Regions from separate parts of the Streptomyces sp. NPDC058671 genome, predicted to be linked through region 1. Evidence: riboswitches for the same ligand, from Rfam matches in the RefSeq annotation. Region 1 holds a riboswitch; each other region holds the start of a gene.
What was found. A riboswitch is a leader RNA that binds a small molecule or an ion and turns the genes downstream of it on or off. The one in region 1 is predicted to bind cyclic di-AMP.
Positions count from the first base shown of each region.

Region 1 (7,004 bases):
GGTCATGGCGTACAGTCGTGTTTACCGACGCGGGGTGGAGCAGCTCGGTAGCTCGCTGGGCTCATAACCCAGAGGTCGCAGGTTCAAATCCTGTCCCCGCTACTCAGTAGCAACGAAGGCCCGGATCCGAGATCGATCGGATCCGGGCCTTCGTCGTATCCGCGGCACCCCGCGGCCGCGTCGGCTTGACCTTGACGCGACGTCAAGATCTAGCGTTCTCGGTATGGAGTGGTCGATCCAAGAGGTCGCCAAGAAGGCCGGCACCACCAGCCGCACCCTCCGGCACTACGGAGAGCGCGGACTGCTGGAACCGAGCCGGATCGGCGCGAACGGTTACCGGTACTACGACCAGGCGGCGCTCGTGCGTCTGCAGCGCATCCTGCTGCTGCGCGAGCTGGGGCTCTCGCTGCCCGCCATCGCCGAGGTCCTCGCGGGGCAGCGGGACACGTCCGCCGCCCTTCGCACCCATCTCGCCCTCCTGGAGCAGGAGCGGGAGCGCATCGGACGCCGGATCGCGTCGGTGTGGACCACTCTCCACAAGACGGAGAACGGAGAAGAACTCATGGCCGACGAAGTGTTCGACGGTTTCGACCACACGGCGTACGAGGGGGAGGTCACCGAGCGCTGGGGCCGCGACGCGTACGAGAAGGGCGACCGCTGGTGGCGGTCGCTGGACGCCGGGCAGAAGAAGGCGTTCATGGACGAGCAGTCCGGCATCGCCCGCGACTTCGGGCGGGCGCTCAGGGACGGCCTGGCCGCCGGCAGCGACGAGGTGCAGGCGATCGCGCGCCGCCAGGTCGCCTGGCTGACGCACACCACGGCGGTGACCAAGGAGTACGTGATCGGTCTCGGCCGGATGTACGTCGACGACCCGCGGTTCACCGCGAACTACGACAAGCACGGTGAGGGGACCGCGGTCCTCGTCCGGGACGCGATGGAGATCTACGCGGAGCGGAACCTCTGACGGGGGCGGGCGCCCGCCCGTACGCCAGTCGGCCCCGTGGGAGTCGCCGCCCGGCGGGGCGGCGGCCACCCTGGTAGGGCGCGGTACCGACCGCGGCCGGGTACGGACCGGGCAGGAGAGCACAGGTGGGGCACCCCCTAGGAGCGGGCGGCGGTGAGCGGCGGGGCGGTGAGGGCCGCCGCTCGTACGGGCGTGCCCGGCGGTTCATCCGGGCGCTGCCTCCGCTGGTCATCGCCGGCGGGGTCGTGTTCGACCTGCTGACACCGCCCGAGTACACCGCCGCGCCCCTCTTCTCCGCCGCCCCGCTGATCGCCGCCCCCTTCTTCTCCACCCTCACGACGCTCCTGACGGGGATCGCCGCCGTCCTCGCCTCCGTCGGGCTGCACCTCTACAACGGCACCGCCGACGAGATCCCCACCCTGACCGAGACCCTGACCGTGGTCACCGTCGCCGCGCTCGCCCTCCTCATCAGCCGGGTCGTGCGCAGGAGCGGTGAGCGGCTCGCCTCGGCGCGGGTCATCGCGGAGACCGCGCAGAAGGCGGTGCTGCCGACGCCCGCCGAGCGGATCGGGGGTCTGCAGTGCGCGGCCCGCTACGAGGCGGCGCAGGCGGACGCCTTCATCGGCGGCGACCTGTTCGCCGTCCAGGACACCCCCTACGGGGTGCGGCTCGTCGTCGGCGACGTCCGGGGCAAGGGGATGGAGGCGGTCGAGGCCGTCGCCGTCGTCATCGGGGCCTTCCGCGAGGCGGCCGAGCAGGAGCGGAGCCTGGAGGGCGTGGCGCAGCGCCTCGAACGGGCGCTGACCCGTGAGGGCACCCGCCGGGACGGGCTCGACGCCGTCGAGGGGTTCACCACCGCCGTCCTGGCCGAGATCCCGCGCGGCGACGGGAACGGCACCTTCGACGGTTTCGTGCGGGTCGTCAACCGCGGGCACCCGTCGCCGCTGATCCTGTACGCCGACGGGCGTCTGGACACGCTGGAGCCGACCGAGCCGGCCCTGCCGCTCGGCATGGGCGATCTGGCGGCGTGGCCGGACCGGGCCGAGGGGCGCCCCTACCCGCCGGGCGCGACGCTGCTCTTCTACACCGACGGCCTCTCGGAGGCCCGGAACGCGGCGGGTGTCTTCTACGACCCGGGGGAGCGGCTCGCCGGGCGGATCTTCCCGGGGCCGGAGGAGCTGCTCGACGCGCTGGTGGACGACGTACGGCGGCACACGGGCGGCGGGACGACGGACGACATGGCGCTGCTCGCCCTGAGCCGTCCGGCGACGGGGCAGCCGGAGCGGCGCCGCACGATGCCGGTGGTGCCGCCGGGCGGCTCCGGTCACCGGTCGTAGTCGGAAGGTGTCGCTGCGATAACAATTGACATAACGTCAGATCGCAGGGGTTTGGGCTGCTCCCGCTGAAGGACGGTCAACTCGGGCCATTCTCGCCCAATTCCATGAATGATCAAGAGGAACGGCTTGGAATCGGGACCCCCTGTCTATTAACGTTCGATAACGCAGCGCGGTCGTCCCAGCCGCCGCAAGAGGCGGCACCGTGCGCACGCGCCGAATCCTGAAAGGGAACCGGGGAACCACCAATTGGGGTGAATCGGGCTCATCGCATCGCTGCGACGTGCCCGTAGGAGACCTTCCTGCTCCGAACCCGTCAGCTAACCCGGTAGGCGAGAAGGAAGGAAAGGAGCGCCCCTTCGTGGCGTCCAACACCCCCGCACCCGAGGCACCCTTCGACGCCTTCGGTGGTGGTGCGGGTCCCGCCGCGCCCGGCACCGAGTGGAATCCCACCGAGGACTCCCTCCGTGCCCAGAGCCGCTCCGGCGGCCGGCACCGGGTCGTCAAGCAGCGTTCCCACTTCGCCCGCTCCTCCACCGTCCTCGGCGTCGGTGTCATCGCGGCCGTCGGCGCCGGCGGCCTCGCCACCGCCCAGGAGAGGCCGCCCGTAGCCATCTCCTTGCCGGACCTCCCGGACCTAAACCTGCCGGACGCCCACGACCTTCCGGGCGTCGGCGACCTTCTCCCGGACGAGGACGCCGACACGGCCTCGGACATGGATCTGGCGGCCGCCGAGGCCCCCCGCTCCAACCCGAACCCGCTCACCGCCGCCACGTACACCACCCCCGACGACGAGCGGGGCGCGACGGCCGCGCAGGCCGCCACGGCGGCCACCGGCACCGCCGACGCGGGCGAGGCCCTGCGCGCCCGCATCCTCCAGCAGGCCGAGCAGCAGCAGGCGTCCGCCGACGCCGCCGACAAGGCCGCGGCCGAGAAGGCGGCGGCGGAGAGGGCCGCGGCGGAGGCCGCGGCCAAGGCCGAGGCGGCGGAGAAGGCGGCCGCCGAGGCGAAGGCGAAGGCCGAGGCGGAGGCCAAGGCCAAGGCGGAGGAGGAGGCCAGGGCGAAGGCCGAGGCCGAGCGCCTCGCGCAGCTCGCCGCGAGCTACTCGATGCCCCTCTCCTCGTACTCCGTGAGCGCCACCTACATGCAGTCCGGCTCGATGTGGTCCTCCGGCCACCACACGGGCCTCGACTTCGCCGCCCCCACCGGCACCCCGCTCAAGGCGGTCCACGGCGCCACCGTGAAGTCGGCGGGCTGGTCCGGCTCGTACGGCTACCGGATCGTCCTGGAGCTGGAGGACGGCACCGAGGTCTGGTACTGCCACCTGTCGTCCATGACGGTCGGCGTCGGCCAGACCGTGGGCACCGGCGAGACGATCGGCCGCGTCGGCGCCACCGGCAACGTCACCGGCGCCCACCTCCACATGGAGGTGCACACGCCCGGCGGCTCCGGCATCGACCCGGCGGAGTGGCTCCGCTCGAAGGGCCTGACGGTCTGAGGGCCCTGACGGCTGGGGACCCTGACGGTCCGAGGGCCCTGACGGCTGGGGACCCTGACGGCTGGGGACCCTGACGGTCCGAGGGCCCTGAGGACGGGGGAGCGGGGCCTTCAGCTCCGGTACGGGTTGTAGCCGTCGTAGTCCAGGTACTGCGGGGGCGCCCACACCCGGCCCGTCGCCCTGGCCGCGTACGTGAGCGCCGGGGAGGCGACCTCGCGGCGCTGCCACAGGTGGTGCAGCAGCTCCTGTTCGCGGGCCGGGAAGTCGGGCCCGGCCGTGCCGCGCCGGGCCCGGTCCCGGAGCAGCGCCAGGGTCGTCGCGAAGGACTCGTACTCGCCCACCGTCCGCGCCGCCGCCGGACCGTACGTCCGGGCGGCGAACGAGCGGGCCAGCTGACGGGCCCGCATCGAGGAGAGCGCCGGCGGCTCGGCGGGCGAGAGCCAGCCGGCCGCCGCGTACGCCGGGAGCTCCCCGGATATCGTGCGCAGCTCCCGCTGCCGGCCCCACACCGCGAGCCAGGTCAGCAGGCCGAAGACCGGGACCATCAGCGCCCCGTACACCGCGAAGAAGGCCCAGGGGCCGCCGAAGGTGGCCGAGCCGTTCCAGGCGGCGTGCAGGCCCATGGCGAGCAGGAGGCCCGCGAGCGGCAGCAGCACCTTCCGGAGGCGCTTGCCGCGGGGGGCGAGCGCGGCGAAGCCGAAACCGATGCCGCTGAGCACGGTGAACAGCGGATGCGCGAACGGCGACATGACGACCCGTACGAAGAAGGTCGCCGCGGTCACCGAGCCCAGACCGGAGGAGCCGAACTCCTGGTCTTCGCCGAAGGCGTTGCCGAGGTAGAGGATGTTCTCGGTGAAGGCGAAGCCGGTCGCGGTGAAACCGGCGATCACGACCCCGTCGACGAGACCGCCGAAGTTCCTTCTGCGGAAGAGGAACAGCAGCAGGATCGCGGCCGCCTTCGCGCTCTCCTCCACCACCGGGGCGACCACCGTCGCACCGAGGGTGTCCGCCGAGTCCGGGTCCGCGGTGGCCGTCGCTATCCAGCGCACCGCGAAGGAGTTCGCCAGGATGGCGACGAGCGCGGCGGCGAAGGCGCCCCACGCGAAGGCGAAGAGCAGGTTCTTCCACGGCCCCGGCTCGACCCGGTCGAGCCAGCGGAACGCGGCCATGAGCAGCGGTACGGGAAGCACGGCCAGCCCGAGGCCGACGAGGAAGCCCTCGGTGCCGGTCTGCTCGCGGACGAGGGCCAGGATGAACAGGGCGCAGATCGCGAGCACGGTGATGACGGCGACGGCCCGGACCAGCCGGCTGCGCCAGAAGGCCCGGTGTGGCCGGTACCGCCACTGGGACCGGTCGGCGGCGGCGGGGAAGGCCGGCTCCTCGGTGTCCCGGTGCGGGACGGGAGCGGTCTCCGGCTGGTCGGCGGGGGCGGGGTTCGACACGTGAGCGACCCTAACGACCCCCACCGACAGCGGGCGACGGGGTTACCGGATCAGGAGCGCCGCGCGGTCACTTCCGGCGGAAGAGAAGGTCGTGCACGACGTGGCCCTTGTCCAGGCCCTGGCCCTCGAAGCGGGTGAGGGGCCGGAAGTCCGGGCGGGGGGCGTAACCGCCGTCGGCCAGGGTGTTCTCGAAGTCCGGGTGCGCGGAGAGCACTTCCAGCATCTGCTCGGCGTACTCCTCCCAGTCCGTGGCGCAGTGCAGGACGGCCCCGGGCTTCATCCGGGTCGCGAGGAGGCTGAGGAACTCGGGTTGGATGAGCCGCCGCTTGTGGTGGCGCGCCTTGGGCCACGGGTCGGGGAAGTAGACCCGGCAGCCGTCGAGCGCGTCCGTGGTGAGCATCTCGCGAAGCAGGATGATCGCGTCGCCGTTGGCGACCCGGACGTTCGTCAGGCCGTTGCGGTCGGCCAGGCCGAGCAGGTTGCCCTGGCCGGGCGTGTGCACGTCGACGGCGAGGATGCCGGTGCCGGGGTCGGCGGCGGCCATCTGCGCGGTCGCCTCGCCCATGCCGAAGCCGATCTCCAGGACGACCGGGAGCCCGCCGAACATCTCGCCGAGGTCGAGGACCCGCTTGCCGTCGATGTCGAGACCCCAGTCGGGCCACCGCTTCAACATGGCCTCGGCCTGACCGGTGGTGACGCGGCTGCGGCGCGGCTGGAAGCTGCGGATCCGGCGCTCGTGATGCGACCCGGCGGGGTCGGGCAGGGGGCCCTCGCCGGGGGCGAACCTCTGGCTGCCGCGTCGGGCGGGGGGCTGGGCGGGGTGCGGGGTCATCTCAGGCTGCTCAGACACAATGCCCCGATTCTACGGCGCGCCCACCCCCCACCGGGCCCGGCGCGGGGCCGGGTCACAGCAGGGCCAGCGCCCGGCCCGCCACCTCCCGGCCGATCGGCAGGGACGCCGTCGCCGCCGGCGACGGCGCGTTCAGCACGTGGACCGTCCGGGCGGCCTCGCGGATCAGGAAGTCGTCGACCAGGGTCCCGTCCCGCAGCACCGCCTGCGCCCGCACCCCCGCCGCCGCCCGGCGCAGGTCGGACTCCTCCACCACCGGAAGCAGCCGCCGCACCGCCTCGGTGAACGCCCGCTTCGACAGCGACCGGTGCAGCTCCCCCGCCCCGTATCGCCAGTGCGCGCGGGCGATCGACCACGAGCCGGGCCACGCCAGGGTGGCGCCCAGTTCGCGCGGGCGGACGACGGACCAGCCGTACCCCTCCCGCGCGAGCGCCGGGACCGCGTTCGGCCCGATGTGGACGCCGCCGTCGATGCCCCGGGTCAGGTGCACCCCGAGGAACGGGAAGGCCGGGTCGGGCACCGGATAGACCAGCCCCCGCACCAGCGAGGGGTCCGCGAGCTCGTAGTACTCGCCCCGGAAGGGGACGATCCGCATGCCCGGGTCGTCACCCGCGAGGAGCGCGATCCGGTCGCAGTGCAGCCCCGCGCAGTTCACCAGGACCCGCGCCCGCACCACCCGGCCGTCCGCCGTCCGCACGGCGACCCCCCACGGCCGCCGGTCGATCGCGGTGACCTCCGCCCCGTACAGGATGCGGGCCCCGGAGGCCTCGGCGAGCCGCTCGGACACCGCCCGGTAGTCGCAGACGCCGGTGGTGCCGACGTGGATCGCGGCCAGGCCCCGCACCCGGGGCTCGTACTCGCTGATCTGCGCCGGTCCCAGCTCGCGGACCGGAATGCCGTTCTCCCGGCCGCGCTG
Region 1 covers NZ_JBHXSA010000019.1:135,551-142,554, forward strand. Annotated here, with positions in the region: tRNA gene ACFWV2_RS23660 (tRNA-Met) at 29-102, shown strand; gene ACFWV2_RS23665 (MerR family transcriptional regulator) at 224-964, shown strand; gene ACFWV2_RS23670 (PP2C family protein-serine/threonine phosphatase) at 1,090-2,301, shown strand; cyclic di-AMP (ydaO/yuaA leader) riboswitch at 2,503-2,648, shown strand; gene ACFWV2_RS23675 (M23 family metallopeptidase) at 2,660-3,796, shown strand; gene ACFWV2_RS23680 (PrsW family intramembrane metalloprotease) at 3,907-5,238, opposite strand; gene trmB (tRNA (guanosine(46)-N7)-methyltransferase TrmB) at 5,306-6,070, opposite strand; gene lhgO (L-2-hydroxyglutarate oxidase) at 6,144-7,004, opposite strand, start outside.

Region 2 (7,004 bases), on a different contig from region 1:
TGCGAGGCCCAGTGGACGCAGGCCTGCAGTGACTGGAGGAGCCGCTCGGTCGCCTGGTCCTTGGGGTGGCCGGGCGCCGAGGTGATGTAGGTGACGCTGAGACCGGGGAGCAGCCGTTTCAGGCGCTCGGCGTCCCGCCGTCCGTACAGGTACTCCTTCGCCCGCGCCACGACGAAGAGCCGGCCCGTCAGTTCCGGCTCGGCCTCCGCCGCCTCGGCGAGCAGCGCCCGCACCGGCGCCCAGCCCGTGCCCCCGCATATATAGGTACGCAGTCCGCCGGGCTCCGTGCGCGCGGTGAGGCCGCCGCCGGGGGCGCTGAGCCGCAGGGTCTCGCCCGGTCCTGTCCGGTCGACGAGCACCGTGCTCATGGCGCCGCCCGGGACCCGGCTCACGTGCAGCTCCACCGTGCCGTCCGGGCGGGGCGCGTCCGCGAGGGAGTAGGTGCGCCAGACCCGCGGGACGCGCAGCGAGCTGACGCTGACGTACTGGCCGGGGCGGTACGGCAGGGGCTGCCGGGGCCGCAGGGTGAGGACGGCCAGGTCCTCGCCGTACCGCTCGTGCCGGACGACGTCCGCGTCCCACCAGGCCGGCTCCTCGGCCGCCACCGCCTCTGCGGCACCCGCCAGCATCAGATCGGCGACCTGCTCGTACGCCTCTGCCCAGGCCTTCTCGGCCTCCGGGGTCCAGGCGGATCCGGCGGCGTGCGCGAACGCGGCGAGCAGGCTCGACCCGACGGCGGCGTAGAGCGCGGGGGAGGCGAGGAACTTGCGGTGGTCGCGGCCCAGGCGCCCCAGGTACTCGGGGAGCCCCGGCTCCCCGAGGTGGGACACCACGTGCGCGAGCGCGGCGAAGAGCCGGTCCCGCTGGGGCCGCATGTCCTCGGGGAACAGCTCGCGCATGCCGGGGTTGTGCCAGAAGAGATGCGAGTAGAAGAAGGTGACGGCGTGTTCGGCCCGTCTCTCGACGACCGCGAACGTGCTTCTGAGCATCTGGGGATCCACCGACACGAATCTAGGGCACGGCCCCCCTTCTTGATCACAGGATCTCCACACACCTCACCGCCGGGGCCGCCCTGTACCGTCGGGGGGTGAGCACCACCCCCGGCCCCGCCCCCGCCTCCTCGCCCGACCGCACCCCCGTCCCCGAGCTCTTCACCTGGGAGTTCGCCGCCGATCCGTACCCCGCCTACGCCTGGCTGCGGGAGCACGCGCCCGTACACCGGACGACGCTGCCGAGCGGGGTCGAGGCCTGGCTCGTGACCCGGTACGCGGACGCCCGGCAGGCCCTCGCCGACCAACGGCTCTCCAAGGACCCGGTGCACCACGCGGAGTCCCCGCACGCGAAGGGCAAGACGGGTATCCCGGGCGAACGCAAGGCCGAGCTGATGACCCATCTGCTCAACATCGACCCGCCCGACCACACCCGGCTGCGGCGCCTCGTGTCGAAGGCCTTCACCCCGCGCCGCGTCGCCGAGTTCACCCCGCGCGTGCAGGAGCTGACCGATCGCCTCATCGACTCCTTCGTGGAGCGGGGCAGCGCGGACCTCATCCACGAGTTCGCCTTCCCGTTGCCGATCTACGCCGTCTGTGACCTGCTCGGCGTGCCCGAGGAGGACCAGGACGACTTCCGGGACTGGGCCGGGATGATGATCCGGCACGGCGGGGGACCCCGGGGCGGGGTCGCCCGGTCGGTGAAGAAGATGCGCGGCTATCTCGCGGAGCTGATCCACCGCAAGCGGCTCGAACCGGGCGACGACCTGATCTCGGGACTCATCAGGGCGTCCGACCACGGCGAGCACCTCACCGAGAACGAGGCCGCCGCCATGGCCTTCATCCTTCTCTTCGCGGGCTTCGAGACGACCGTCAACCTCATCGGCAACGGCGTGTACCAACTGCTGCGCCATCCCGAGCAGCGCGCACGACTCCAGGCCTCCCTCGCGGCGGGCGAGACCGGACTCCTGGGGACGGGCGTGGAGGAGCTGCTGCGGTACGACGGGCCGGTCGAGATGGCGACCTGGCGGTACGCGACGGAGCCGCTGACCATCGGCGGGCAGACGATCCCGGCGGGGGACCCGGTGCTGGTCGTGCTGGCCGCCGCGAACCGGGACCCGGAGCGGTTCACGGCGCCGGACAGCCTGGACCTCACGCGGCGCGACAACCAGCACCTCGGGTACGGGCACGGCATCCACTACTGCCTCGGCGCGCCGCTCGCCCGCCTGGAGGGACAGACGGCTCTCGCGACCCTCCTGACGCGCCTTCCGGACCTGCGACTTGCCGCGGACCCGGCCGAACTCCGGTGGCGCGGAGGGCTCATCATGCGCGGATTGCGCACGCTTCCGGTGGAGTTCTCCCCGTCCGTACCGCTCCAGCACACTGACGGCGTATCAGAAATGTGATCTTCGCGTGATCGCGGGGCCATCGACTTGTGACGAGCGTTCGAATACCGCTACGTTCGCGGCACTCTCAGCCGTCACGCGAAAGGCGCTCCTATGCGTTCCGGGAACGGACGACACCGTCGCCCCCGTCAGGCCCCCGCCCTCGTCGTCGCAGCCGGTGTGACCGGCTCCGCCATGGCGCTGCCGCTGCTCGCCACGGGCTCCGCCTCCGCGGCCGACGCCGCCACCTGGGACCGCGTCGCCGAGTGCGAGTCAGGCGGCCAGTGGAGCGCCAACTTCGGCAACGGCATGTACGGCGGGCTCCAGTTCACCCAGGACAGCTGGGAGCGGCACGGCGGCCTGGCGTACGCGCCCAGCGCCGACCTGGCCAGCCGGGCCCAGCAGATCGCGGTGGCCGAGAAGGCCCTCGCCAGGGGCTCCGCCGAATGGGCCACCTGCGCGCCGATCGCCGGCCTGACGAACGACGGCACGGCCCCCGGTGTGAATCCCGGCCCGGCCTCCGTCCCGAGGGCGCCCACGGGGCCGGTCGTCGAGTCGAACAGGACGGCGGGGCTGCCGGGGGCCTCGACGGGCACCTCCGCGACCGCGAAGCCGAGCGCGGGGACGGCCGCGACGCCGACCGCGCCCGTCGCACCGGCCACTTCCGGGACGTCCGGCAGGCCCGTCACGCCGACGGCTCCCGTCTCGCCGACCACCCCGGTGAGCCCCTCCGTGCCGACCGCCCCGACCGACGCGACCCACCCGGCCGTGCCGACGTCGCCGGGCGCGCCGACCACGCCGGTCACCCCCGACACCCCTGACGCCTCTGTCACGCCCGGTACGTCCGTGATGCCCGGTACGTCGGCGGGTGACGGGTCGTCGGCCACCGTCGGCACCGGCAAGCACCGGGGCGGCGCCGCACCGGAGGAAAGCGGCAAGGGGGACACTTCTACCGAATCAGGTAGACATGCCTCATCCGCTAACAAGTTCGGCGAAAGCCCCCTCACCGCGACCCCGGTCGGCGCGGTGAAGAATTCGGGTGCAACGGACAGTCAGGACACTTCGGACGCGTACACCGTGCGGCCGGGTGACAACCTGTCCGACATCGCGCGGGCGAACGAGCTCCCCGGCGGCTGGACCGCCCTCTATGACGCCAACCGGCGGACGGTCGGTGTCGACCCGGATCTCATCCTCCCTGGTCAGAGCCTCGATCTGACGGAAGGTTCGCCCGCGAACGCCGAATGATTCGAGCGCTTATGTCCGGTTCTGGGTAAGTGAGACATGGGTCTCTTCGCCCCAACTGGCGTGTCCCGCCCGCACGGTCGGCTCCCGTCACCCCTCACCTGCACAAATGCCACTCGCCGGAGGGCAAGTAGGGGCGATATTTCCGCAATACGCCTCTTTGAACTTCCGGCGGGTCTGTGTCTACGGTCGTCACTGCTCGCCACCGCGGGCCCCGTCGACCGAAACGCCGAATCCTGCCGTCGGCCGATGGGAACAGTCGTCGCGTAAGCGCCGAAGGCAGGAGTGGGGGACCCAAGGTAAGTGCCGGTCCCGGCCGTTGAGAGACGGCCGGCGAACGGCTTGGGGTGAAGCCGCGTGCCACAGCACGCGGCCGGGCAACTTTCCGGCCCGAACCCGACAGCTCACCTCACAGGCGTCGGTGAGGAGAATCTCCATGCTGTTTTCCGGCAAGGGCAAGCACCGCCGTCCCTCCAAGGCCACCCAGGTCGTCACGCTCGTCGGCGTCACCGGTGTCGCCGTCGCGGCCCCGCTGATGACCGCGGGCACCGCCTCGGCCGCCACGGCCTCCGAGTGGGACCGCGTCGCCCAGTGCGAGTCCGGCGGCAACTGGTCCATCAACACGGGCAACGGCTACTACGGCGGCCTGCAGTTCTCGGCCTCCACCTGGGCCGCGTACGGCGGCACCGCCTACGCCTCGACCGCCAACCAGGCGTCGAAGTCCCAGCAGATCGCCATCGCCGAGAAGGTCCTCGCGGGCCAGGGCAAGGGTGCCTGGCCGAGCTGTGGCGTGGGCCTCTCCAACGCCTCCTACAGCGGCGGCTCCGCCGAGTCCGCCCCGCAGCAGCAGGAGCGGAAGGCCGAGCAGCCGACCACCCGCAGCGAGCAGCGCCAGGCCCCGAAGAAGTCCGCGCAGCAGACCCCGCAGCGCCAGGCCACGCCGAAGGCCGCCACCAAGAAGACCGTCACCACCCCGACCGGCAAGTCGGTCAAGAAGGGTGACGGCGAGTACAAGGTGGAGTCCGGCGACACCCTCGGCACCATCGCCCGGGCGCACGGCGTCCAGGGCGGCTGGAGCAAGCTCTTCGAGCTGAACAAGGACGTCGTCGAGAACGCCGACCTCATCTACCCGGGCCAGCAGCTCCACCTGAAGTGAGCCCGGCGGTCCGCGTGAGTCCGGCGGCTCACGCGGCCCCCACGACCCTCCCGCGGTGACCACCCCGGTCCGGCGCGCCTCCCCCCTGTGCGCGCCGGGCCGGGGTTCCCGTCTTTCCGCAGCACGCCGGACATGACGGTTACCGCCCAGTAGATCCGGGGCCCTTCGTCCCGGGATGCATGCCCTTGGGTCCTTTTTCGTCCCAGGGGGCGGGCGCCCGGCCGACCGGAGCCCCCGCGCCGGTTAGGCTCTTGTCGCAAGGCCGAGCGACCCCGCACCGACCTTGCGTCACATCCAGCGTCACATCCCAGAAGGAGATGCTCGTGCCGTCCATCGACGTCGTCGTAGCCCGGGAAATCCTGGACTCCCGAGGCAACCCCACGGTCGAGGTCGAGGTCGGCCTCGACGACGGCAGCACCGGCCGTGCTGCTGTTCCGTCCGGCGCCTCCACCGGTGCGTTCGAGGCCATCGAGCTTCGCGACGGTGACCCCAACCGCTACCTGGGCAAGGGTGTCGAGAAGGCCGTCCTCGCCGTCATCGAGCAGATCGGCCCGGAGCTCGTCGGCTACGACGCCACCGAGCAGCGCCTGATCGACCAGGCCATGTTCGACCTGGACGCCACCGAGAACAAGGCCTCGCTCGGCGCCAACGCCATCCTCGGCGTCTCCCTCGCCGTCGCGCACGCCGCGTCCGAGGCCTCCGACCTCCCGCTCTTCCGCTATCTCGGCGGTCCGAACGCGCACCTGCTGCCCGTTCCGATGATGAACATCCTCAACGGTGGGTCGCACGCCGACTCCAACGTCGACATCCAGGAGTTCATGATCGCCCCGATCGGCGCGGAGTCCTTCTCCGAGGCCCTCCGCTGGGGTGCGGAGGTCTACCACACCCTGAAGAAGGTCCTGAAGACCAAGGGCCTGTCCACCGGTCTCGGCGACGAGGGCGGCTTCGCGCCGAACCTCGAGTCGAACCGCGCCGCTCTCGACCTCATCATCGAGGCCATCAAGGAGGCCGGTTACGAGCCCGGCCGTGACATCGCGCTCGCGCTCGACGTCGCCGCCTCCGAGTTCTACAAGGACGGTTCGTACGCGTTCGAGGGCCAGTCCCGCACGGCCGCCGAGATGACGGACTACTACGCCGAGCTGGTCTCCGCGTACCCGCTGGTCTCCATCGAGGACCCGCTGTACGAGGACGACTGGGACGGCTGGAAGACCATCACCTCGCGCCTCGGCGACCAGGTCCAGATCGTCGGAGACGACCTGTTCGTCACCAACCCGGAGCGCCTGGCCCGTGGCATCGAGGAGGGCTCCGCGAACGCCCTCCTGGTCAAGGTCAACCAGATCGGCTCGCTGACCGAGACCCTCGACGCCGTCGAGCTGGCCCAGCGCAACGGCTTCAAGTGCATGATGTCCCACCGCTCCGGCGAGACCGAGGACGTGACCATCGCCGACCTCGCGGTCGCCGTGAACTGCGGTCAGATCAAGACCGGCGCCCCGGCCCGCTCGGACCGCGTCGCCAAGTACAACCAGCTGCTGCGCATCGAGGAGATCCTCGACGACGCCGCGGTCTACGCCGGCCGCAGCGCTTTCCCGCGTTTCAAGGGCTGAGCGACGCAGGAAGAGCTGAGCAGACGCACCAGGGCTGAGCAGGCGCCGTAAGGGCTGATCAGCCACAGCGAGGGCTGACACCCCCGCTCATCCGTACGTCCCCGTACTCGGTCCCGTACCGTGTGCGGGGACGTCCGCGTGAACAGGGGAGGCGACACGACATGGCCGCGAAGGACCGGGACCGGTTCTCGACCGCGACCCGGATCAGGCTGCTCGGCGAGCAGACCGCCGCCCGTGTCTACCGCTCCCAGACCCGCCGCCAGGCGCGCCGCTCCCGGCTCACCGGCCGCGCGGCCTTCCTCGCCCTGGTCGTCTGCTCCCTCGTCGTGGCGCTCGCCTACCCCATGCGGAGCTACGTCTCCCAGCAGGGTGAGATCGCCGAGCAGGAACGCCGGGCCGCCGAGGCCGCCCGGCGGGTCGAGGAACTGAAGGACGAGAAGGCCCGCCTCCAGGACCCGGCCTACGTCCGCCGCCTCGCCCGCGAGCACCTGCACTACGTGCTGCCCGGCGAGACCGGGTTCACCGTGAACGACCCCGGCGCGGAGCAGAGGCCCCGCGCCGACCAGGGCGCGGCGGACCGCCCCTGGTACGACAACCTCTGGGACGGCGTGGACCGCGCCGACCGCCC
Region 2 covers NZ_JBHXSA010000017.1:87,275-94,278, reverse strand. Annotated here, with positions in the region: gene ACFWV2_RS21740 (globin domain-containing protein) at 1-989, opposite strand, end outside; gene ACFWV2_RS21735 (cytochrome P450) at 1,088-2,395, shown strand; gene ACFWV2_RS21730 (transglycosylase family protein) at 2,489-3,619, shown strand; cyclic di-AMP (ydaO/yuaA leader) riboswitch at 3,878-4,049, shown strand; gene ACFWV2_RS21725 (transglycosylase family protein) at 4,053-4,772, shown strand; gene eno (phosphopyruvate hydratase) at 5,096-6,376, shown strand; gene ACFWV2_RS21715 (septum formation initiator family protein) at 6,538-7,004, shown strand, end outside.
Region 2: it holds a riboswitch for cyclic di-AMP, as region 1 does, so the genes downstream of both, ACFWV2_RS21725 (transglycosylase family protein) here and ACFWV2_RS23675 (M23 family metallopeptidase) in region 1, are expected to answer to the same signal.

Region 3 (7,004 bases), on a different contig from region 1:
CGAGACCAGCTTGCGCAGCTCCGCGTCGGAGTCCAGGATTCCGGTCAGCTCGTCGATCTCGCCGTTGAGACGGTCACGCTCGCTCTCCAGTTCAATCCGGTCGAACCGGGTGAGGCGGCGCAGCGGGGTGTCCAGGATGTACTGCGTCTGGATCTCGCTCAACGAGAAGCGCTCCATCAGGCGCTCCTTGGCCTGCGCGGAGTTGTCGCTCTCCCGGATGAGGCGGATGACCTCGTCGATGTCGAGCAGCGCGACGAGCAGGCCGAGCACGAGGTGGAGCCGGTCGCGCTTCTTGGTCCTGCGGAACTCGGAGCGGCGCCGGACCACCTCGAAGCGGTGGTCGAGGTAGACCTCCAGGAGCTCCTTGAGACCGAGGGTGAGGGGCTGGCCGTCGACCAGCGCCACGTTGTTGATGCCGAAGGACTCCTCCATCGGCGTCAGCTTGTAGAGCTGCTCGAGGACCGCCTCCGGCACGAAGCCGTTCTTGATCTCGATGACCAGGCGAAGGCCGTGGTTGCGGTCGGTGAGGTCCTTGACGTCCGCGATGCCCTGGAGCTTCTTGGAGCCGACCAGGTCCTTGATCTTGGAGATGACCTTCTCGGGGCCGACCGTGAAGGGCAGCTCGGTGACGACGATGCCCTTGCGCCGGGCCGTCACGGTCTCCACGCTCGTCGTGGCGCGGATCTTGAACGAGCCGCGGCCCGATTCGTACGCGTCCTTGATGCCGGAGAGGCCGACGATCCGGCCGCCGGTCGGCAGGTCGGGCCCGGGCACGAAACGCATCAGCGTCTCGAGGTCGGCGCCGGGGTGGCGGATCAGATGGCGGGCCGCGGCGATGACCTCGCCGAGGTTGTGCGGGGGCATGTTGGTCGCCATGCCGACCGCGATGCCGGACGCGCCGTTGACCAGCAGGTTCGGGTAGGCGGCGGGCAGCGCCGCCGGCTCCCGCTCCTGGCCGTCGTAGTTCGGCGAGAAGTCGACCGTGTCCTCGTCGATGGACTCGGTCATGAGCAGCGCGGCCGGGGCCATCCGCGACTCGGTGTACCGCATGGCGGCCGGCGGGTCGTCGTTGCCGAGGGAGCCGAAGTTGCCGTGGCCGTCGACGAGGGGGAGGCGCATGGAGAAGGGCTGCGCCATGCGCACCATGGCGTCGTAGATCGAGGCGTCGCCGTGCGGGTGGAGCTTGCCCATCACCTCGCCGACGACGCGGGCGCACTTGACGAAGCCCCGGTCGGGGCGGAGCCCCATCTCGCCCATCTGGTAGACGATGCGGCGCTGGACGGGCTTCATGCCGTCCCGGGCGTCGGGGAGGGCACGCGAGTAGATCACCGAGTACGCGTACTCGAGGAAGGAGCCCTGCATCTCGTCGACGACGTCGATGTCGAGGATTCGCTCCTCGAACGCGTCGTCCGGCGGCGGTGTCTTCGTGCTGCGGCGGGCCATCGCGGCTGCGGCTCCTTCACCAACATGGTTGAACTGACGCGGACCATTGTGGACCTTGCCACCGACAACGCCGACCGCGACCCGGAAGAGGGACTTCTCGAAGGGACGGGAACTTCGTCAGGTGTCGGCGCGCTTGCATACAGTGGCAGGACCTTTTCACATCGCGATCGAAGGGACGTACATGCCCATGGGTCACACGGCCACGGCCGAGGCCGGCTCCGGCGGCCTGACAGCGACCGAGCACCGGTTGGCGAACGGCCTGCGCGTGGTGCTCTCGGAGGACCACCTGACCCCGGTCGCCGCGGTCTGCCTCTGGTACGACGTCGGCTCACGGCACGAGGTCCCGGGCCGCACGGGCCTCGCCCACCTCTTCGAGCACCTGATGTTCCAGGGCTCGAAGCAGGTCCACGGCAACGGGCACTTCGAGCTGGTGCAGGGTGCGGGCGGTTCGCTCAACGGCACGACGAGCTTCGAGCGCACCAACTACTTCGAGACCATGCCCACGCACCAGCTGGAGCTCGCGCTCTGGCTGGAGGCCGACCGCATGGGCTCGCTGCTCGCCGCCCTGGACGACGAGTCCATGGAGAACCAGCGGGACGTCGTCAAGAACGAGCGCCGCCAGCGCTACGACAACGTGCCGTACGGCACGGCGTTCGAGAAGCTGACCGCCCTCGCCTACCCGGAGGGCCACCCCTACCACCACACGCCGATCGGCTCCATGGCCGACCTGGACGCGGCCACCCTGGAGGACGCGCGGGACTTCTTCCGCACGTACTACGCCCCGAACAACGCGGTGCTGTCGATCGTCGGCGACATCGACCCGGAGGAGACCCTCGCCTGGGTCGAGAAGTACTTCGGCTCCATCCCCGGCCACGACGGCAAGCCCGAACCGCGCTCCGGCGACCTGCCCGAGGTCATCGGCGAGCAGCTGCGCGAGGTCGTCGAGGAGGAGGTCCCGGCCCGCGCGCTGATGGCCGCCTACCGGCTGCCCCACGACGGCACGCGCGAGTGCGACGCCGCCGACCTGGCCCTGACGGTGCTCGGCGGCGGCGAGTCGTCCCGTCTGCACAACCGTCTCGTCCGCCGCGACCGTACGGCCGTCGCCGCCGGCTTCGGCCTGCTGCGGCTCGCCGGAGCGCCTTCGCTCGGCTGGCTGGACGTCAAGACCTCCGGAGGCGTCGAGGTCCCCCGGATCGAGGCGGCCGTCGACGAGGAGCTCGCCCGGTTCGCCGCGGAGGGCCCCACGCCGGAGGAGATGGAGCGCGCGCAGGCCCAGTTGGAGCGCGAGTGGCTCGACCGCCTCGGCACCGTCGCGGGCCGCGCCGACGAACTGTGCCGGTACGCCGTGCTGTTCGGCGACCCGCAGCTCGCCCTCACGGCCGTCGACCGGGTCCTGGACATCACCGCCGACGAGGTGCGGGCGGCCGCCGCGGCCGCGCTGCGCCCCGACAACCGCGCGGTGCTCGTCTACGAGCCCCTGGCGACCGAGCAGAGCGACCACGCCGACGGCGATGACGACGCAGAGGGAGCGGACCAGTGACCGACGCCGCCGTGTCTTTGACGAGCATGGACTTCCACCCCCAGCCGACGCCCGGCGTCGCCAGGCCCTGGGCCTTCCCCGCCCCGGACCGCGGCAAGCTGGACAACGGCCTGACGCTGCTGACCAGCCACCGCCCCGGTCAGCAGGTCGTGGCCGTGGAGCTCTTCCTGCCGGCCCCGCTGGACGCCGAGCCCGCCGGTCTCGACGGTGTCGCCACCATCATGGCGCGCGCGCTCTCCGAGGGCACCGACCGGCGCAGCGCCGAGGAGTTCGCGGCCGAGCTGGAGCGCTGCGGCGCCACGCTCGACGCGCACGCCGACCACCCGGGCGTACGGGTCTCCCTGGAGGTCCCCGTCTCCCGGCTGCCCAAGGCCCTCGGGCTGCTCTCCGAGGCCCTGATCGCCCCGGCTTTCCTGGACACCGAGATCGAGCGCCTGGTGCGCAACCGTCTCGACGAGATCCCGCACGAGACGGCCAGTCCGGCCCGTCGCGCCGCCAAGCAGCTGTCCAAGGAGCTCTTCCCTGCCGAGTCGCGGATGTCGCGGCCGCGCCAGGGCACCGAGGAGACCGTCGAGGCGATCGACGCGGCCGCGGTCCGCGCCTTCTACGAGGCGTACGTCCGGCCCGCCACGGCCACCGCCGTGGTCGTCGGCGACCTGACCGGCGTCGACCTGGACAAGGTCCTCGCCGAGACCCTGGGCGCCTGGACCGGCGAGCCTGCCGAGCCGCTCCCGATGCCGCCGATCACCGCCGACGACACCGGACGGGTCGTCATCGTGGACCGACCCGGCGCCGTCCAGACCCAGTTGCTGATCGGCCGCATCGGTCCCGACCGGCACGACCGCGTCTGGTCGGCCCAGGTCCTGGGCACGTACTGCCTCGGCGGCACCCTCACCTCGCGACTCGACCGGGTGCTGCGCGAGGAGAAGGGCTACACCTACGGGGTGCGCGCCTTCGCGCAGGTGCTCCGTTCGGACAGCCAGGGGAACGGCGCCGCGATGCTCGCCATCAGCGGTTCCGTCGACACGCCCAACACTGGCCCGGCGCTCGACGACCTGTGGAAGGTGCTGCGGACGCTGGCCGCCGAGGGCCTGACCGACGCCGAGCGCGAGACGGCCGTGCAGAACCTCGTCGGGGTCGCCCCGCTCAAGTACGAGACGGCCGCCTCCGTCGCCGGGACGCTCGCCGACCAGGTCGAGCAGCACCTTCCGGACGACTACCAGGCCCAGTTGTACGCCCGCCTGGCCGAGACGGGCACGGTCGAGGCGACCGCGGCCGTGGTCAGCGCCTTCCCGGTGGACCGGCTCGTCACGGTGCTCGTGGGTGACGCGTCGCAGATCGCGGACCCGGTGCGCGCGCTGGGCATCGGTGAAGTCACCGTCGTGACGGGCTGATTCCGGCTCCTGGCCCCGGCCGGGACCGGTTCCGGCCGGATCCTGAGAAGAGGGGCACGGGGAGGGCTCCGACGAACGATGTCGTCGGAGCCCTCCCCTTTGTCCGTATTGGCAGCAAGGGTGATCGTTTGCTCTGTGGCATGTCTTACAAACAGGCCGGTCCGGTTGGTGATTGAAAGGTGATCCGCATAGCGTCGTTGCGTCTGTTCGGCAGTTGCACCCGCCGCACCCGCGGCAACCGGACAGTCATCGCCGAGTCCCCGTCAGGCGCGAGCCTGGGGAGCCGGGGACCCACACGTAGTCCCTGGGGTGAATCGGGCGCCTTCGTCTCGTACGGAGGGGCTCGTAGGAGACCTTCCTGCTCCGAACCCGTCAGCTAACCCGGTAGGCGAGAGGGAAGGAAAGGATCAGCCACTACATGGCGTTCACCCGTGCCACCGGGAAGCATCGTGGTTCGAGCCGGATGGCGCGCCGCAGCGTGGGCTTCGCCGGCGCCGCGACACTCGCCACCACCGGCGTCATCGGAACCCTCGCCTCCCCGGCACTCGCCGCCGACGCGGACAACCGCTCCGTCGAGGACACCGGGCTCACCAAGGTGATCACCGAGGACTCCCTCGTGGACCGGATCAACGCCCAGGCCGCCGCCCAGGAGCAGGAGGCCTTCGAGGCCGCCGCGAAGGCGAAGGCCGAAGCCGAGGCGAAGCGCAAGGCGGAGGCCCGCGCCAAGGAGATCCGCGAGGCGGAGGAGCGCGCCGCCCGTGAGGCCGAGCGCCGCCGTCTGAACTCCTTCCAGCTCCCCGTCGCCGGCTCGTACGTGTCCACCGGCTACCAGACCGGCGGCTCGCTCTGGTCCTCCGGCAGCCACTCCGGCGTCGACTTCCACGCCGGCTACGGCAGCGGCGTCGTCTCCGTCGGCTCCGGGACGGTCGTCGAGGCCGGCTGGGGCGGCGCGTACGGAAACAACATCGTCATCCGGATGAACGACGGCACGTACACCCAGTACGGTCACCTCTCCTCCATCGAGGTCCACGTCGGCCAGAGCGTCGAACCGGGCCAGCGGATAGGCATCTCCGGCTCGACCGGCAACTCGACCGGCCCGCACCTGCACTTCGAGGCGCGTACGAGCTCCGAGTACGGCTCCGACATCAATCCGGTCGCCTACCTCCGGGCCCGAGGCGTCAGCGTCTGACGCACGGCGTCCGCCGCGCCCGCGTCACCGCACCCCGTACCCCCTGACCGCACCCCGGCCCCCGAGGGCCGGTCCGCGTCGCGTCGCAAAAGCCCCGGCTCGTGCTGAGCCGGGGCTTTTCGTCGGTCAAAAGGCGTCCATATTCCGCTGGGGCATCGGAAATTCCGGCGCGCTGCAATAGAGTCGCAGATCGGGCGCAGAACAGGCGCCTCTGGAATTGTCTCGCGCAGACCAAGGCGGAGGTCGGACATGCGCATTCCCGCGCACTCGGTATGCACGGCGATCCGGGACGACATCGTCTCCGGCGTCTTCGAGCGGGGCAGCCGGCTGACCGAGGAACAGCTCGCACGTCGGTACGGGGTCTCCCGGGTCCCGGTCCGCGAGGCCCTGCGCACCCTGGAGTCCGAGGGCTTCGTCGTCACCCGCCGCCACGCGGGCGCGCAGGTCGCCGAGCCCACCGAGCAGGAGGCGGCCGATCTGCTCGACATGCGGGCGCTGCTCGAACCACTGGGCGCCGCACGAGCCGCCCAGCGGCGCACCGAGGCCCACCTCAAGGTGCTCCGGGGCCTGGTCAGGCTGGGGCAGGAGCGGGCCAGGCGGGGTCAGGGCGAGGATCTGCGCTCGCTGGGCGGCTGGTTCCACGAGACGCTGGCACAGGCTTCCGGCAGCCCGGCGCTCACGGCGCTGCTGACCCAGCTGCGCCACAAGATCGCCTGGATGTACGCGGTCGAGGAGCCCGCGCAGCCGGTGGAGGCCTGGGCCGAGCGCGGCGCGATCGTGGACGCCCTCGCGCGCGGTGACGCCGAGCGGGCGCGGGCGCTGACCGCGCTGCACGCGGAGCGCTCGCAGCCGCTGCACCACCTCAAAAGGCCGACGCGCGGTCGTGTGAGGGTTTCGCAACATGTCGTCAACACGGCGAGCGCCCGGAATTAACGCGCGCACCGTATACAAAGAATGCGAATTCGGCGGGCTGGTCCCGTGCTGCCCGAAAGTCGCTCGGGGGGAAATGCGAAAGGCCGTGGCCGCCGGAATTCCGGCAGCCACGGCCTTTCGCCGTACGAGAAGGTCGACCCGGCTCAGACGGTCTCGGGGAGCTCGTCGAGACCCTCGGCGACCAGCTTCGCCAGACGGTCCAGAGCGGCCTCGGCGCCCTCGGCCTCCGAGGCGAGGACGATCTCCTCGCCGCCCTGCGCGCCCAGGCCGAGCACCGCGAGCATGGAGGCGGCGTTCACCGGGGTGCCGTCGGACTTGGCGATCGTCACCGGAACGCCGGAAGCCGTGGCGGCACGGACGAAGATGGACGCGGGGCGGGCGTGCAGGCCCTCGGCCCAGCCGACGTTGACGCGGCGCTCAGCCATGGTGTTGCCCTTCAAGTCTTAGCGGTTGTCTAGACCAGTCTCTCACGGGACGCCCGGTGCTCCACGCCGACCTCCGGCCC
Region 3 covers NZ_JBHXSA010000005.1:191,097-198,100, reverse strand. Annotated here, with positions in the region: gene ACFWV2_RS08605 (DNA topoisomerase (ATP-hydrolyzing) subunit A) at 1-1,443, opposite strand, end outside; gene ACFWV2_RS08600 (M16 family metallopeptidase) at 1,625-2,983, shown strand; gene ACFWV2_RS08595 (M16 family metallopeptidase) at 2,980-4,377, shown strand; cyclic di-AMP (ydaO/yuaA leader) riboswitch at 4,618-4,783, shown strand; gene ACFWV2_RS08590 (M23 family metallopeptidase) at 4,796-5,566, shown strand; gene ACFWV2_RS08585 (GntR family transcriptional regulator) at 5,816-6,499, shown strand; gene ACFWV2_RS08580 (HPr family phosphocarrier protein) at 6,643-6,924, opposite strand.
Region 3: it holds a riboswitch for cyclic di-AMP, as region 1 does, so the genes downstream of both, ACFWV2_RS08590 (M23 family metallopeptidase) here and ACFWV2_RS23675 (M23 family metallopeptidase) in region 1, are expected to answer to the same signal.

Region 4 (7,004 bases), on a different contig from region 1:
CTCTTCGCCGGTTTCCTCTACCTGCTCTTCGTGCTGGGTGGCCAGAACCAGTAGGCGGGGGGGGGGGGGGTCACGCCTCGGTGAGCAGGCGCTCCCGCAGCAGCTCGCGGGTCTCCGGGGCCAGCTTCAGGCCCTCGGCGAGATAGGCGTCCACGGAGCCCCAGGTCGTCTCGATCGTCTCGAAGGCTCCGCGCAGATACTCCACCCGCGCGTCGAAGAGCGGGCTCAGCAGCTCCATCACCTCGGGCGACATGGCGTCCGGGGCGGTGGAGCTGCGGCGCACCTTGTAGCGGCGGTGCGGTTCGTTCGACTTCACGTAGTCGGCCTCGATCGCCGCCCGCTCGACCCCGACGGCGAGCAGCGTGATCGCGATGGAGAGCCCGGCGCGGTCCTTGCCGGCCGCGCAGTGCATCAGGGCGGGGAGGCTGTCCTCCGCCAGGGCGTGCAGGATCCGGCTGTGCTCGGCGGTCCGCTCGACCACCATCCTCCGGTACGAGTCGGACATGGTGGCGGCCGCCTTGCCGTCGCCGAGGATCTCCCGCAGCTGCGGGATGTCGCCGCCGCGGACCAGCTTCCAGAACTCCTTGCCGTCCGCCGGATCGTTGAGGGGTATGTTCACGTTCCGCACGCCGGGCAGTTCGACGTCCGGGCCCTCCACCTTCCGGTCGGCCAGGTTCCGGAAGTCGAAGACGGTGTGCAGGCCCAGCGAGTCGAGGAAGGCGGCGTCCGCCGCGGTCGCGTGGGCGAGGTGGCCGCTGCGGAAGAGGCGCCCGGGGCGGACGGCTCGCCCGTCGGTCGTCGGCAGGCCGCCCACGTCCCGGAAGTTGCGGACCTCGGTCAGCGCGGGTTCGGTCATGTCGAGGGGCGGGACCTGCGGCAGCTGCTGCGTCACGGATGCTCCTGGTGGTCGGCGGTCGGGTGCCCGAAGCGAGATCGGTTCCAGGGGCAATCATCCAGGCGGGACGGTGCCGGGTCACCCCCCTGCACGGGAATGAGTGATCTGTCCGAATTGAGGCCTTGCGTATAACGCGCCCCGTTTACGGGGGAGATGAGCTTCGGTGCGTGAGCAGGGTCATAAAGGTGACGGATCGTGGCCGACGGCCGGAACCAATTGCCCTGCGTGAAAGGGGGATCGAAGGACCGTCATCCACGGAGGGTGACCGGAATTCCGGGGCAGGGACAGGGCGGGGAAAGCCGGTGGAAAACGGTGGCTTGTTCGCGCCGACCCCGCTCGTCTAGCGTCACCGTCAATCCGGTCGGACCGCCGAATCCTGCCACCGTCCGGAATTCCCACTCACCCATGTGTGGCAGGAGCGGGGGACCCAGGAAGTACGCCGGTCCCGCGACGCAGGACGGCTTGGGGTGAAGCCGCGTGAGAGCGCGGCCGGGCATCTCCAGTCCGAACCCGACAGCTCACCTCGTAGGCGCCGGAGAGGAATTCGCCATGCCCGCGAAGGGTAAGCACCGCCGCATCAAGACCAACCGCCTGACCCGCGGAATCGCCGCCGCCGGTACGGGAGGCGCCGTCGTCGCGCTCCCGCTCCTCGGCGCCACCGGGGCCCACGCCGCCGAGCAGTCCGCCCCGGCCGCCGCCGGCCAGGCCGTCACCGCTGCCGCCCAGGCGAAGGCCCCCGCCTCCGCCAAGGCCGCACCCGCCGCCAAGGCCGCACCGAAGACGTACTCCGTCGTGCGGGGCGACTACCTGTCGAAGATCGCCGCCGACCACCGCCTCGTGGGCGGCTGGCAGAAGCTGTACGCGGACAACCGCCAGGTCGTCGGCGAGGACCCCTCGCTCATCCTGCCCGGCATGAAGCTCACGCTCGGGGCCAAGAGCACCGCCAAGGCCGCCGCCCCGAAGAGCACCGCGCCCAAGGCCGCCCCCGCGCGGTCCACGGAGCCGGCCGCCACGTCCTCCTCGAAGAACGGCGACACCCCGCGCGCCTCCCGCGGCGACGACCGCGCCGAGGCCCCGGCCTCCGTCACCCGTTCCTCGGACTCCGGCTCCTCCTCGTCCTCCGAGCGGTCCACGGGCTCCGGCGCCTCGACCTCCGGGTCCGGCTGGGTCTCCCCGGTCAGCGGCGGCATCTCCACCCCGTACCGCGCCTCCGGCTCCATGTGGTCCTCCGGCTACCACACCGGTGTCGACTTCATCGCCTCCTCCGGCACCACCGTTCGCGCCGTCGGCGCCGGCACGGTCGTCTCGGCCGGCTGGAGCGGCGCCTACGGCAACGAGGTCGTCATCCAGCACGCCGACGGCAGCTACTCCCAGTACGCCCACCTCTCCTCCCTCTCCGTCTCGTCCGGCCAGTCCGTCAGCGGCGGCCAGCAGATCGGCCTCTCCGGCTCCACCGGCAACTCCACCGGCCCGCACCTGCACTTCGAGATCCGCACCTCGCCGAGCTACGGCTCCGACATCGACCCGCTGGGCTACCTGCGCCAGCACGGCGTCTCCATCTGACGCACCGGCACCCGCGTGGCCCGGCACTCCCGTGCCGGGCCACCGGCGCGTTCCCCGTCTATTCCGGCTTGGCAAACTCTTTATCGGTGGCATATGTCACCCGGCGTCAACCCCTCCTTACGGTCGCGTAGGTCACATCCCAGAGGGAAGGATGTGCTCCCGTGGCAGACGATTCGAGATCAAGAGACAAGAACGTATTCGGGTCGTACGCGGCGATCGGTGACAGCTTCACCGAGGGCGTCGGAGACCCCGGCCCGGACGGGACGTACGTCGGCTGGGCGGACCGCCTCGCGGTCCTGCTCGCCGACCGGCTGCCGGAGGGCGACGCCTTCCGCTACGCCAACCTGGCCGTACGCGGGCGCCTCCTCGACCAGATCGTGGCGGAACAGGTCCCGCGGGCGAAGGAACTCGCCCCCGACCTGGTGACCTTCTGTGCCGGCGGCAACGACATCATCCGCCCCGGCACGGACCCCGACGACGTGGCCGAGCGCTTCGAGCGCGCTGTCGCCGAACTGACCTCCGCCGTCGGCACCGTCATGGTGACCACCGGCTTCGACACCCGTGACGTGCCCGTGCTCAGGCACCTGCGGGGCAAGATCGCCACCTACACCGCCCACGTCCGGGCCATCGCGGACCGCTACGACTGCCCGGTCCTCGACCTGTGGTCCCTCCGGTCCGTGCAGGACCGGCGCGCCTGGGACAGCGACCGGCTGCACCTCTCGGCCGAGGGGCACACCCGGGTCGCCCTCCGCGCCGCCCAGGTCCTCGGCCTGCCGGTGCCCGCGGACCCCGACCAGGTCTGGCCGCCCGTACCCCCGCGCGGCACGCTGGAGGTGCGCCGCGACGACATCTACTGGGCCAAGGAGTACCTCGTGCCGTGGATCGGGCGCCGGCTGCGCGGCGAGAGCTCAGGCGACCACGTCGCGGCCAAGCGACCGGACCTCATGCCCCTCTGAGCGGCGACGGACCGCCGGCCGGGATCCGCTCCAGGACCCCGCCGGCGAACACGTCGTACAGCGGCAGTGTCTCCAGGTGCACATAGCCGATGTGACAGTCGCAGACGGCGAGGGGGCAGGCCCGGGGACGCAGCGCGGCACGGTACGAACCGTCGTACAGGTTCCCCAGCTCGGCCTTGACGAAGTGGCAGCGCCGCACCGTCCCCTCGCCGTCCACCGAGATCACCGACTCCCCGGTCCGGCACGGCAGCCCCGCCGAGCGGTGGGGATGCCGGCTGTACGGGAACAGCGGATCGATCGCCGTCCACGCCCCCGCCTCCGCGTCGGTGTACGTGTGCCCCTCCGCCGCGTTCACCCAGAGGTAGACGTGCGGCGGCAGCGCGGCACGCAGCCGGCTCGCGTGCTCCGCGTGCTCCGGCAGGCCGACCACGCCGACACTGAACCGGACGCCCCGCTCCGCCAGTTCTCCGCACCTGGCGAGGAACCGCTCGAACGGCGTCTGCCCGGGGTGGTACGTGCACCAGAGCGCCACGCGCTCCGGATCGGCCTCCGCCAGCCAGTCCGTCCGGCAGCTCAGATTGGTCTGGATCGCCACCCGCTCGACCTGCGGCAGCCGCGACAGGTCGACCAGCGCCCGCCGGTACCAGGAGCGCACCAGACCCTCGCCCCACGGCGTGAAGAGGATCCGCAGCCGGTCGCCGGTCTGCCCGGCTGCCCACCCGGTGAACCGTTCGAGCGCGGCCCGGTCCGCCCGCAACTGCTCACGGCTGTCCCGCCGCTTGGCGAAGGGGCAGTACGGGCAGTCGAAGTCGCAGGACGAGAGCGGCCCGCGGTAGAGCAACGTCAGGTCCATGCCCGGGTCAGGGGCCTGATCCCGGCCCGAGCCGAGGGTGAGGTCCATGCCGGCCCCCTACTTCGGCTCGTACGCGGCCATCGCGGCCCGCACGTCGGGGGAGAACAGCTCCGGGCCGAGCCCGTCCGAGTACGCGAGCCCGTCCGGTGACAGGCGGAGGAGTCCCGCCGGGGCGTCCCCGTCCAGCCAACCGAGCCGCTCGAACCGGCCCAGCTCCTCGGCGAAGTCGGCGAACGGCGAGGACCCGAACCGCTCCTCGTACCCCGCGACCGGCATGCCCTCGGCCTGGAGCAGTGACTGGAGAAGGTGGCGGCGGCGGGCCTCCCCGGCGTCGACCCAGCGGCCCACCTCGACGCGGGAGAAGTCCGGGGTCTCCGTGTAGGCGTCGATGATCGAGCGGATCTCCCGCATGTCGACGGCGTAGTCGAAGGAGTAGTGGAGGGCCGACGTGTACGACCGGGCCCCGCAGCCCAGGCCGATCATCCCGTCCGTCTGACAGGGGTGGTCGTCGGGGCCGAGCGGTGCGGCGTCCGCCCGCCGGAACATCCGCATGGACACCTGCTCGTAGCCGTGCGCGAGGAGATGGTCCCGGCCGTACCGGTACAGACGCAACCGCCGCTCGTCCCACTCCCGGTCGGCCCGCAACCGGTCGGCGGGGGAGATCCGGCCGAGGCCGGTGAGGGGCCGGACGTACAGGGGGTAGAGGTACAGCTCCTCGGGGCGCCAGACCAGGGCCGCGTCGAGCGAGGACCGCCAGGACTCCTCGGTCTGGCCGTCGATCCCGTAGATCAGGTCGATGTTGAGCACGGGCACGCCCGTGTCCCGGATGCGGCCGAGCGCGGCCTCGACGTCCGCGCGCCGCTGTGGCCGGACGGCCGCCCGCGCCTCGGCGTCCACGAAACTCTGCACCCCGATGCTCAGCCGGGTCGCGCCCCGCTCGGCGAGGACCGCGAGCCGGTCGGCGGTCGCCGTCGCGGGCGAGGTCTCCACGGAGAGCGGGACCGCCCGGAGGTCGACCCCCATCCGCTTCTCCGCGATGTCGCAGAGCCGCTCCAGTTCGGCGGCGGTGAGGAAGGTGGGCGTGCCCCCGCCGAACGCGGCCGTCGCGAACCGCACCGGCGCCCCGTCCCCGAGAGCCTCCCGCACGGCGGTGGCCTGGCGGTCGAGGGCGTCGAGATAGCGGCCGGTCAGCTCGTCGGGGGCGCCGATCCGGGTGAAGAGGTTGCAGAAGCCGCAGCGGACCTCGCAGAACGGTATGTGCGCGTAGAGGGAGAGCGCGTCCTTCGGCTCCCCGGCCCAGAGCGCGGTCAGCTCCGGGCGCTCGGGAAGCGCGCGGTACGCCGTCTTGTGCGGGTACGCGTAGACGTAGCTGCGGTACGGGCGGATGGCGTCGCTCATGCCACGTCCTCCCGCTCCGGGCCCGCGAGGACGAACTGCGCGTACGGGACGGTCCACACGACCTCGTGACCGAGCCGGTGCCCGGTGTGGCCGTCCTCCCCGTACGCGGTGCCGTGGTCGGAGCAGACGATCGCGAAGCAGGGGCGCCGGCTGCTCATCGCGGCGAAGAGCCGTCCGATGTGCCGGTCCACGTACTCCAGGGCCGCCGCGTGGGTGGCCCGGGAGTCACCCGCCTCGGGGGTCGCCCCCGGCAGATGGAACCAGTTGGGCTGGTGCAGCGCGGACACGTTGACGAAGAGGAAGAGCCGACGCCCGTGGGGGAGCGCGGCCACGACCTCCTCCGCGCGTGCCACCTGGGACTCGAAGGAGGTGGGGGAGGCGACGCCGAAGTCGGGCTCCCAGTGGCTCTCCTGGAACAGGCCGGGCAACACGGCGCCGAGCGGCGGCTGTTTGTTGAAGAAGCCGACGCCGCCGACGCAGACCGTGCGGTAGCCCTCGCCGGCGAGGGCGGACACCAGGTCGGGGGTCTCGTGGACGAAGGTGCCGTCGGCGGTCGACTCACTGCCCGCGAACCTCGCCGCGAACAGACGCGGGTGCGGCCCGGGGGCGGCCGGGGTCGGCAGGAAACCCGCGAAGATCGCCTGGTGGGAGGCGTAGGTGAAGCTGCCGGGGGCGTGCCGCCGCTCCCAGGCGCCGCCGGGCAGATGACGGGCCAGGTTCGGGATGCGGCCCGCGGCCGCGAGCTCCACCGCCACGTCGTACCGCAGGGTGTCGAGGGTGACGAGGAGCAGATCGTGGCTGCCGACGATCGCGTTCATGTCGGGCCGCTGGTTCGCGGGCTGCTGGTTCACGGACTGCTCGTTCCTGTGGTGCGGGGGGCGGGACGGACCTGCGGGGTTCGCAGGGCCTGCTGCGACGGTGTCGAGGCCTCGGGGGACTTCAGGGCCTCAGCGGCCTCCGGGAACTGCGCGGCGACCTGCGCCGCGTACGTGTCGAGGCCCTCGGCGCCGCTGCCGGGCAGGCCCGTGAGACCCGGCAGCAGATCACCGAAGGCGTTGACCTCGGCCACGGCGAAGCGGCGCCAGCCCGTGGCCGGCAGCAGATCGACGCCGACGCACCGGGTGCCGGGAAACACGGCGGCGGCCCGCTCGCACACGGCGAGCGCGTCCGACCACCGCCCGCCGGCCGAGGCGATCGCGGCGCGGGCCGCGGCCAGGTCGCCTCGGGTCCCGCCCAGATGCAGATTGGTCATCGGGGAGCGGCTGGTGCGGAGCACGGCGTGGGTGGCCCTGCCGTCGACGACCACCACCCGCAGATCGGCGGCCCGGCCGTCCTGGGA
Region 4 covers NZ_JBHXSA010000004.1:291,234-298,237, reverse strand. Annotated here, with positions in the region: gene ACFWV2_RS07695 (DUF6126 family protein) at 1-54, shown strand, start outside; gene ACFWV2_RS07690 (tyrosine-protein phosphatase) at 71-892, opposite strand; cyclic di-AMP (ydaO/yuaA leader) riboswitch at 1,253-1,440, shown strand; gene ACFWV2_RS07685 (LysM peptidoglycan-binding domain-containing M23 family metallopeptidase) at 1,445-2,458, shown strand; gene ACFWV2_RS07680 (SGNH/GDSL hydrolase family protein) at 2,620-3,414, shown strand; gene ACFWV2_RS07675 (STM4011 family radical SAM protein) at 3,401-4,267, opposite strand; gene ACFWV2_RS07670 (STM4012 family radical SAM protein) at 4,325-5,665, opposite strand; gene ACFWV2_RS07665 (STM4013/SEN3800 family hydrolase) at 5,662-6,483, opposite strand; gene ACFWV2_RS07660 (STM4014 family protein) at 6,513-7,004, opposite strand, start outside.
Region 4: it holds a riboswitch for cyclic di-AMP, as region 1 does, so the genes downstream of both, ACFWV2_RS07685 (LysM peptidoglycan-binding domain-containing M23 family metallopeptidase) here and ACFWV2_RS23675 (M23 family metallopeptidase) in region 1, are expected to answer to the same signal.